Regions from separate parts of the Streptomyces luteosporeus genome, predicted to be linked through region 1. Evidence: riboswitches for the same ligand, from Rfam matches in the RefSeq annotation. Region 1 holds a riboswitch; the other holds the start of a gene.

Region 1 (4,408 bases):
CCACTCCCCCGAGCCGACCTTCTCGATCTCGGCGCGGATGGCGATCATCGCCTCGCAGAACCGGTCGAGTTCGGCCAGGTCCTCGCTCTCGGTCGGCTCGATCATCAGCGTGCCGGCCACCGGGAACGACATGGTCGGCGCGTGGAAGCCGTAGTCGATCAGGCGCTTGGCGACGTCGTCGACGCTCACGCCCGTCGCCTTGGTCAGCGGCCGCAGGTCGATGATGCACTCGTGGGCGACCAGACCGCCCGGGCCGGTGTAGAGCACCGGGAAGTGCGGCTCCAGGCGCTTGGCGATGTAGTTGGCGCCCAGCACCGCGACCTGGGTGGCGCGCTTGAGGCCCTCGCCGCCCATCAGGCGCACGTACGACCAGGAGATCGGCAGGATGCCCGCGGAGCCCCAGGGCGCCGCCGAGATCGGGCCGACACCGGTCTCGGGCCCGGCGGTGGGCTGCAGCGGGTGGTTGGGCAGGTACGGGGCGAGGTGGGCGCGCACCGCCACCGGGCCGACGCCGGGGCCGCCGCCGCCGTGCGGGATGCAGAAGGTCTTGTGCAGGTTCAGGTGCGAGACGTCGCCGCCGAAGCGGCCCGGCTTGGCCAGGCCCACCAGGGCGTTGAGGTTGGCTCCGTCGACGTAGACCTGGCCGCCGGCGTCGTGGACGGCGGCGCAGATGTCGGCGACGTGCTCCTCGAAGACGCCGTGCGTGGACGGGTAGGTGATCATCAGCACGGCGAGCTCGTCGCGGTACTGCTCGATCTTGGCGCGCAGGTCCTCGACGTCGATCTCGCCGTCGTCGGCGGTCCTGACGACCACGACCTTCATGCCGGCCATCACGGCGCTGGCGGCGTTGGTGCCGTGCGCGGAGGACGGGATGAGGCAGACGGTGCGCTGCGTGTCGCCGTTGGCGCGGTGGTAGGCGCGCACGGCCAGCAGGCCCGCGAGCTCGCCCTGGGAGCCGGCGTTGGGCTGGAGGGAGACCTTGTCGTAGCCGGTGACCTCGGCCAGGCGCTCCTCGAGCTCGGTGATCAGGGTGCGGTAGCCCGCGGCCTGCTCGACGGGCGCGAAGGGGTGCAGCGCGCCGAACTCCGGCCAGGTGACCGGCTCCATCTCGGTGGTCGCGTTGAGCTTCATGGTGCACGAGCCCAGCGGGATCATGCCGCGGTCCAGCGCGTAGTCCCGGTCGGCGAGGCGGCGCAGGTAGCGCAGCATCGCGGTCTCGGAGCGGTGCTGGTGGAAGACGGGGTGCGCGAGGTACTCGTCGGTGCGCAGCAGGCCCTCGGGCAGGGCGTCCGCCACGACCGCGTCCAGCTGCTCGACGTCGGCGTCGACGCCGAACGCGGCCCACACGGCGGCGAGCTGCTCGCGGGTGGTGGTCTCGTCGCAGGCGATGCCGACCCGGTCGGCGTCCGTCAGGCGCAGGTTGACGCCGCGCTCGCGGGCGGCTTCGACGACGGCCGCGGCCCGGCCGGGCACCTTCGCGGTGAGCGTGTCGAAGTACGCGCCGTGCTCCAGCTCGACGCCGCCGGCCCGCAGGCCCTCGGCGAGGATCGCGGCGTAGCGGTGGGTGCGGCGGGCGATCGCGGCCAGGCCCTCGGGGCCGTGGTAGACCGCGTACATGCCGGCCATCACGGCGAGCAGCACCTGGGCGGTGCAGATGTTGCTGGTGGCCTTCTCGCGCCGGATGTGCTGCTCGCGGGTCTGCAGGGCCAGGCGGTAGGCCTTGGCGCCGTCGGCGTCGACGGAGACGCCGACCAGGCGGCCGGGCAGGCTGCGGGCGTAGGCGTCGCGCACCGCCATGAAGCCGGCGTGCGGGCCGCCGAAGCCCATCGGCACGCCGAAGCGCTGGGTGGTGCCGACGGCGATGTCGGCGCCGAGCTCACCGGGCGGGGTGAGCAGGGTCAGGGCGAGCAGGTCGGCGGCGACGGTGACGATCGCGCCGAGCTCGTGGGCCCGCTCGATGACGGGGCGCAGGTCGCGCACGGCACCGGAGGCGCCGGGGTACTGCAGCAGCACGCCGAAGACGCCGCGCTCGGCGATCTCCTCGGGGATGCCGGCCGACAGGTCGGCGACCACGACCTCCACGCCGGTGGGCTCGGCGCGGGTCTCGATGACGGCGATCGTCTGCGGGAGGGTGTCGGCGTCGACCAGGTAGACGCCGTTCTTCACCTTGCCCACGCGCCGGGACAGCGACATGGCCTCGGCGGCGGCCGTGCCCTCGTCCAGGAGCGAGGCGCCGGAGGTCGGCAGCCCCGTCAGATCGGCGACGACGGTCTGGAAGTTGAGCAGCGCCTCCAGGCGGCCCTGCGAGATCTCCGGCTGGTACGGCGTGTACGCCGTGTACCAGGCGGGGTTCTCCATGACGTTGCGAAGGATCACCGGCGGGGTGAACGTGCCGTAGTAGCCCAGGCCGATCATCGGCGCCAGGACCTGGTTGCGCCCGGCGAGCTCGCGCAGCTCGGCGAGCACCTCCGCCTCGCTGCGGGCGGCGGGCAGCGCGAGCGCCCCGGCGCTCTTGATCACTTCCGGTACGGCGGCGGCGGTCAGCTCGTCGAGGGAGCCGTAGCCGACCTGGGCGAGCATCTTGGCCTGGGCCTCGGCGTCCGGCCCTATGTGCCGGCGCTCGAAGGGGGTGCTCCGCTCCAGGTCGGAAAGGGAGCTGCGGTGGGCTGTCATCTGCGGAGGCCTCCTGGTCACTGCGACCTGCGAGGGGTACCACGGCGCGGGTACCCGGACGGCCTCCCCCTCTGTCATCTCAACCTGAGAGCTTCACCGGGCCGCGGACACGGACCGGCTTTCACCGTCGGTGAGGAGGGGCTTCGGCGTGGTGCCTGACCTGGGCCCGCCCTGCTTTCCAGAGTGACCTCTTCCGTGCGGTACCGGGTGCCTGAGAGATTCCGGGGAGGAGTTGCTCCTTCGGCGCCCCCGCCGGCTCGCGACGGAGGACTCTCCCGCACGGGTTCTGCGGCCAATCGTCAGCCTACCAGCGCGCCTTTCCGGGCGGATCTCCCGAGTGGCCCGTTCCTGCTTTGTGGCTTTTCGTGGGTCTGGGGGCCGTGGAACGCCAGGGAGGAACCGTGCAGACCGACATCGACCCCAGGAGCCTGATCGGCCGCAAGGCCTTCGACCGGGCCGGCACGCGCATCGGGACCGTCGACGAGGTGTACCTCGACGACGTGACCGGCGCACCGGAGTGGGCGGCGGTGCGCACGGGCTTCTTCGGCCGCGACGCGTTCGTCCCCCTGGAAGTCAGCTCGGTCGAGGAGGAAGGCCTGCGCGTCCCCTTCGACCGCGCCCTGATCCGCCAGTCGCCGGGCTTCGGCGTGGGCCGCCACCTGTCGCCCCAACAGGAGCTCCAGCTCTACCGCCACTACGGCCTGCCCCTACCTCAGCCGGGGCCGGAGCCCGGACGGGGGCCGGGCCCCGCCGACACCGGCCCCCCGGCCAACGGCTCGCCCACGGCCCCGTAGACCTGGGCGCCGGCTTCCTCGCCGCACCACGGCGCCCCGTAGGGGCGCGGGGAACTGCGCGATCGGCCACCGACGGCCCGCAGCCAACGCGCCACCCCGGGGGGCCGGGCGCAGCACGGCAACTCCGTCTGCGGGCACGTCGTGGCTGGTCGCGCAGTTCCCCGCGCCCCTACGGGGCGCTAGGCCGCCGCCGGCCCCCCGGCCTCGGGCGCGTCCGGCGCGGGCGGGATCAGCGGAAGCGGTTCGGCCGGTTCCAGCGCGGGGTCGTCCACACTGAGCGTGCGGACCCGGCCGGGGGCGGACCAGGGGGTCTCGAAGCGGACCGTGACGCGGCCCAGGCCGCTTCCCTGGACCCAGCCGGGGCCGTACTCGGCGTGGTGCACGTCCACGCCGGGCGACCAGCGCCTCGGAGCCGGCGGCGCCTCCGCCGGTGGGGGCGGCGCGGCCTCCGCGGGGGTCTCCGGCGCCGTCCGCGCGGCGCTCGCGGCCTGGGCGAAGAGGTCCTCCTGCGTGTAGTCGGCGAGCCCGGAGACGCCGACGCCGAGCAGGCGCACGCCGGCCGTGGTGTCGACCCCGTCGAGCAGCCGGGCCGCCGCCTCGCGCACGACGGCCACGTCGTCCGTCGGGCCGCGCAGGGTCTCGGAGCGGGTCAGCGTGGAGAAGTCGTAGCTGCGGACCTTGATGACGACCGTGCGCCCGGAGCGCCCGGCAGCGCGCAGCCGCTGCACGCACCGCTCGGCGAGGCGGGCGAGCTCGTACTGGACGCGGGTGCGGTCGGTGAGGTCCTCGGCGAAGGTGTCCTCCACGGAGACCGATTTCGCGTCGCGCTCGGCGACGACGGGCCGGTCGTCGTGGCCGGTGGCCAGGGCGTACAGGCCGGCGCCGTGGGCCTTGCCCAGGAGGCGGACGAGCTCGGCCTCGCCCGCTTCGGCGGTCTCCGC
Region 2 (4,408 bases), on a different contig from region 1:
GGCCAGCGCCCTGCCCACCGCCTCCATCGCGGCGCCCCGGCTGCCGGGGTCCGGAAGGTCCAGCTCCACCCCGATGAACAGCGCCGGATCGCCGCCCTCCACGCTCGCCAGCGCACGGCGCGCGGTCCGCACCGGACCCGCGGCCGCCAACTCCAGGCCCGCCGCCGCCAGGAACGCCGTCGGCTCGTCCTGCCAGTCCGGCTCGAACAACCGCACCCGGCCCCCCGTGGGATCCCCCTCCCACGCCGCCCGCCCCACCCTGCACAACTGTGCGACGGCCTGCGGCGGCAGCGGCACCCCCACCGTGCCCTCCGGATTCACCACGATGCCGACCTGCGGGGGCAGCCCCCGCGCGAACTCCACGGCCGGAGCCACCGCGAACGCCATGGCCGGCCCGGCGACGGCGAGGAACTGCTCGTGCGAACTGAACACCGGCACGAACGCGGCACCGTCCAGCTCGATCGCCGGCAGATCCAGATCGGGGCTCTGCGGCCCCCCGCCCTTGGGCAGCGGCACCCACACGCTGCTGCGACCGAGCACGTCGAGGATGCGCGGGGCGGCGTCGGGGACGCCGAGGGAGGCGGCGAGGACTTCCTCGAGCTCATTGGCGGGCCAGGCAGGGATGCTCACGCTCCCGCACCTTAACGGCTGCGCCTGAGCTGTGGTACGGGGGGTGGCCTTGGGCTCCGCCCCGGCGGCCCCCCGGCCCGGGGGTGCCAGGCGCTGGCCGGCGGCACGGCGCCCCCGAAGGGGCGCGGGGCAGTGTCGATCTGCGGCTCCGCCGCGTGGGCGCGACAAGCCACGACGCGCCCGCAGTATGTCGACTGCAGGCCGTCGGTGGTCGATCGCGCAGTTCCCCGCGCCCCTTACGGGGCGCTGCCGCCGAACGTCAGGGCCCGCAGCGCGTCCGCCGCTCCGCGGTCCAGGAGGGTCGCCGACGCGGCGCCGCGCGGCGCGCGGCCGGCCTCCGCATCGGTCACGAGCCGCCGCATCGCGCGGCGGTGGCGGGCGAACGAGCGCGGCGGGACGCCGCGGCCGCGGGCCCGCTGGCCCGCCCGCGCCTGCGCCGCGTCGACGACCAGCATCACCACGTGCAGCCGCCGCCCCCGCCGTCGCGCCTCGCGCGCCAGCCACCGGCGCACCCAGCCCCACTGTCCGCAGTCGTGCACGACGACGCTGTGTCCGGAGCGCAGGGCGCGCCACAGGGCGGCGTAGTGCGCGAGCCGGGCGGCCGGCCGGTAGGCGGCGTACGGCAGCCGCCGGGGTACGCGGCGTTCGATGCGGCGGCGGGTGTCCTGGGAGTCCACGCGGTGCACGCCGGGCCCGACCACCCGCCGCATCAGGGTGGACTTGCCGGCTCCGGGCAGCCCGGAGACGACGACCAGGTCTCCGGCCCGGTAGCGCAGTTCCTCGACGGTCCCACCGCGCAGGTCGATCACGCCCGCCACACCCCCCGTACGCACCGTGACCGTCGCCCCCTCCTTTCGTACGCAAAGGAAAGGTAATCCAAATCGGGACCTGGTGGGCGGTCCGTCGCACGGCCGTACGTGCAATGATGTGCGCGCCAAGCGCCATCGGCACGCTCGACAATCGCACGACCAACTGCATATTGGCCGCTCGAATCCGCGCGGGAGAGTCCTGGTGTGCTGCGTTGCGCCGTGCACCGGGCGCCGAAGGAGCAAGTTCCTCCCTTGAATCTCTCAGGCCCCGTACCGCGAGGGTGAGGCAGATCTGAAAAGCGGGCCGCCCCGGCGGTCCCACCCAAGGTGCAAGCCGGGCTCTCCAAGGGGCTCCCGGTGAACCTCTCAGGTTCCGATGACAGATGGGGAGGCCCCGATTCCTCGGTACCTCCGTGACTTCTTGCCCGGGAGCCTGACCATGACGACCGACGCCCCCCGCCGTACCGCCCTGGACGCGCTGCACCGCGCGCTCGGCGCGACCATGACCGACTTCGCGGGCTGGGACATGCCGCTGCGCTACGGCAGCGAGCGCGACGAGCACGTGGCGGTGCGCACCCGCGCCGGCCTGTTCGACCTCTCGCACATGGGGGAGATCACCCTCACGGGTGCCGAGGCCGGCCGGGCCCTCGACTTCGCCCTCGTCGGCAACATCTCCGCGCTCGCCGTGGGCCGCGCCCGGTACACGATGATCTGCAACGCCGACGGCGGCATCGTGGACGACCTGATCGTCTACCGCCTGGCCGAGCAGGAGTTCATGGTCGTCGCCAACGCCTCGAACGCGCAGGTCGTGCTGGACGCGCTGACCGAGCGGGCCGCCGGTTTCGACGCGGTCGTGCGTGACGACCGCGACGCCTACGCGCTGATCGCGATCCAGGGCCCGGCCTCCCCGGCGATCCTGAAGTCGGTCACGGACGCCGACCTGGACGGGCTGAAGTACTACGCGGGCCTGCCGGGCACCGTCGCGGGCGTCCCGGCGCTGATCGCCCGCACCGGCTACACGGGCGAGGACGGCTTCGAGCTGTTCGTGGCCCCGGGCGACGCCGAGAAGCTGTGGCAGGCGCTGACCGAGGCGGGCGCGGACGCGGGCCTGGTGCCGTGCGGGCTGTCCTGCCGGGACACCCTGCGCCTGGAGGCGGGCATGCCGCTGTACGGGCACGAGCTGACCACCTCGCTGACCCCCTTCGACGCGGGCCTGGGCCGCGTGGTGAAGTTCGACAAGGCGGGCGACTTCGTGGGCCGCGAGGCGCTGGCCGCCGCTGCCGAGCGCGCCGAGAGCGCGCCGCCGCGCAAGCTGGTGGGCCTGGTCGCCACCGGCCGCCGCGTGCCGCGCGCCGGCTTCGCCGTCGTGGCGGGCGGCGAGGTCGTGGGCGAAGTCACGTCCGGCGCCCCCTCCCCCACGCTGGGCAGGCCGATCGCGATGGCGTACGTCGACGTGGCCCACGCCGCCCCGGGTACGGAAGGGGTGTCCGTGGACATTCGCGGCACCCATGAGCCGTACGAGGTCGTGGCGCTCCCCTTCTACAAGCGGGAACGCTGAGACCCTCTCATCTCACCTGTCAAGACCCCTTGCACAAGCACTCACGCGCGTACAGGAGAATCTAGCCATGAGCAACCCCCAGCAGCTCCGTTACTCCAAGGAGCACGAGTGGCTCTCGGCCGCCGACGAGGACGGCGTGGCGACGGTCGGCATCACCGAGTTCGCGGCCAACGCGCTCGGTGACGTCGTCTACGCCCAGCTCCCCGCGGTCGGGGACACCGTCACCGCGGGCGAGACCTGTGGCGAACTGGAGTCGACGAAGTCGGTCAGCGACCTGTACTCCCCCGTCACGGGCGAGGTCGTCGCGGCCAACGAGGACGTGGTGAACGACCCGGCGCTGGTGAACACCGCCCCGTTCGAGGGCGGCTGGCTGTTCAAGGTGAAGGTCACGGACGAGCCGGCGGAGCTGATGTCCGCCGACGAGTACACGGCCTTCGCCGGCTGAACCCCGCTCTCCCCTCCCTCGTGCAGGAAGAACTCATGTCGCTCCTCAACAGCTCCCTCCATGAGCTCGACCCCGACGTCGCCGCCGCCGTCGACGCCGAACTCCACCGTCAGCAGTCCACCCTCGAGATGATCGCCTCGGAGAACTTCGCTCCGGTCGCGGTCATGGAGGCCCAGGGCTCCGTCCTCACCAACAAGTACGCCGAGGGCTACCCGGGACGCCGCTACTACGGCGGCTGCGAACACGTCGACGTCGTCGAGCAGATCGCCATCGACCGCATCAAGGCGCTCTTCGGCGCCGAGCACGCCAACGTGCAGCCGCACTCCGGCGCCCAGGCCAACGCCGCGGCGATGTTCGCCCTGCTCAACCCGGGCGACACCATCCTGGGTCTGAACCTCGCGCACGGCGGGCACCTGACCCACGGCATGAAGATCAACTTCTCCGGCAAGCTCTACAACGTGGTCGCCTACCACGTCGACGAGCAGACCAACCGGGTGGACATGGAGGAGGTCGAGCGCCTCGCCAAGGAGCACCGCCCGAAGCTGATCGTCGCCGGCTGGTCCGCCTACCCGCGCCAGCTGGACTTCGCGGCCTTCCGCCGGATCGCCGACGAGGTCGGCGCGTACCTGATGGTCGACATGGCCCACTTCGCGGGCCTCGTCGCCGCCGGGCTGCACCCCTCCCCGGTGCCGCACGCGCACGTGGTGACCACCACCACCCACAAGACCCTCGGCGGCCCGCGCGGCGGTGTGATCCTGTCCACGGCCGAGCTCGCCAAGAAGATCAACTCCGCGGTCTTCCCCGGCCAGCAGGGCGGCCCGCTGGAGCACGTGATCGCCGCCAAGGCGGTGGCCTTCAAGGTCGCGGCCAGCGAGGAGTTCAAGGACCGCCAGCGCCGCACCCTGGAGGGCGCGAGGATCCTCGCCGAGCGCCTGATGCAGGACGACGTGGCGCAGGCCGGCGTCT

The links. Region 1 has a riboswitch for glycine ahead of gcvP (aminomethyl-transferring glycine dehydrogenase). Riboswitches for the same ligand answer to the same signal wherever they lie in the genome.
Region 2: it holds a riboswitch for glycine, as region 1 does, so the genes downstream of both, gcvT (glycine cleavage system aminomethyltransferase GcvT) here and gcvP (aminomethyl-transferring glycine dehydrogenase) in region 1, are expected to answer to the same signal.

Annotation. Positions count from the first base shown of each region.
Region 1 is NZ_BAAASL010000003.1:9,755-14,162, reverse strand. Features, by position in the region: gene gcvP (aminomethyl-transferring glycine dehydrogenase) at 1-2,673, opposite strand, end outside; glycine riboswitch at 2,862-2,961, opposite strand; gene ABD361_RS04180 (PRC-barrel domain-containing protein) at 3,075-3,467, shown strand; gene ABD361_RS04175 (DNA polymerase IV) at 3,647-4,408, opposite strand, start outside.
Region 2 is NZ_BAAASL010000010.1:103,075-107,482, reverse strand. Features, by position in the region: gene ABD361_RS15305 (enhanced serine sensitivity protein SseB) at 1-630, opposite strand, end outside; gene ABD361_RS15300 (AAA family ATPase) at 867-1,439, opposite strand; glycine riboswitch at 1,619-1,725, shown strand; gene gcvT (glycine cleavage system aminomethyltransferase GcvT) at 1,879-2,997, shown strand; gene gcvH (glycine cleavage system protein GcvH) at 3,065-3,442, shown strand; gene glyA (serine hydroxymethyltransferase) at 3,478-4,408, shown strand, end outside.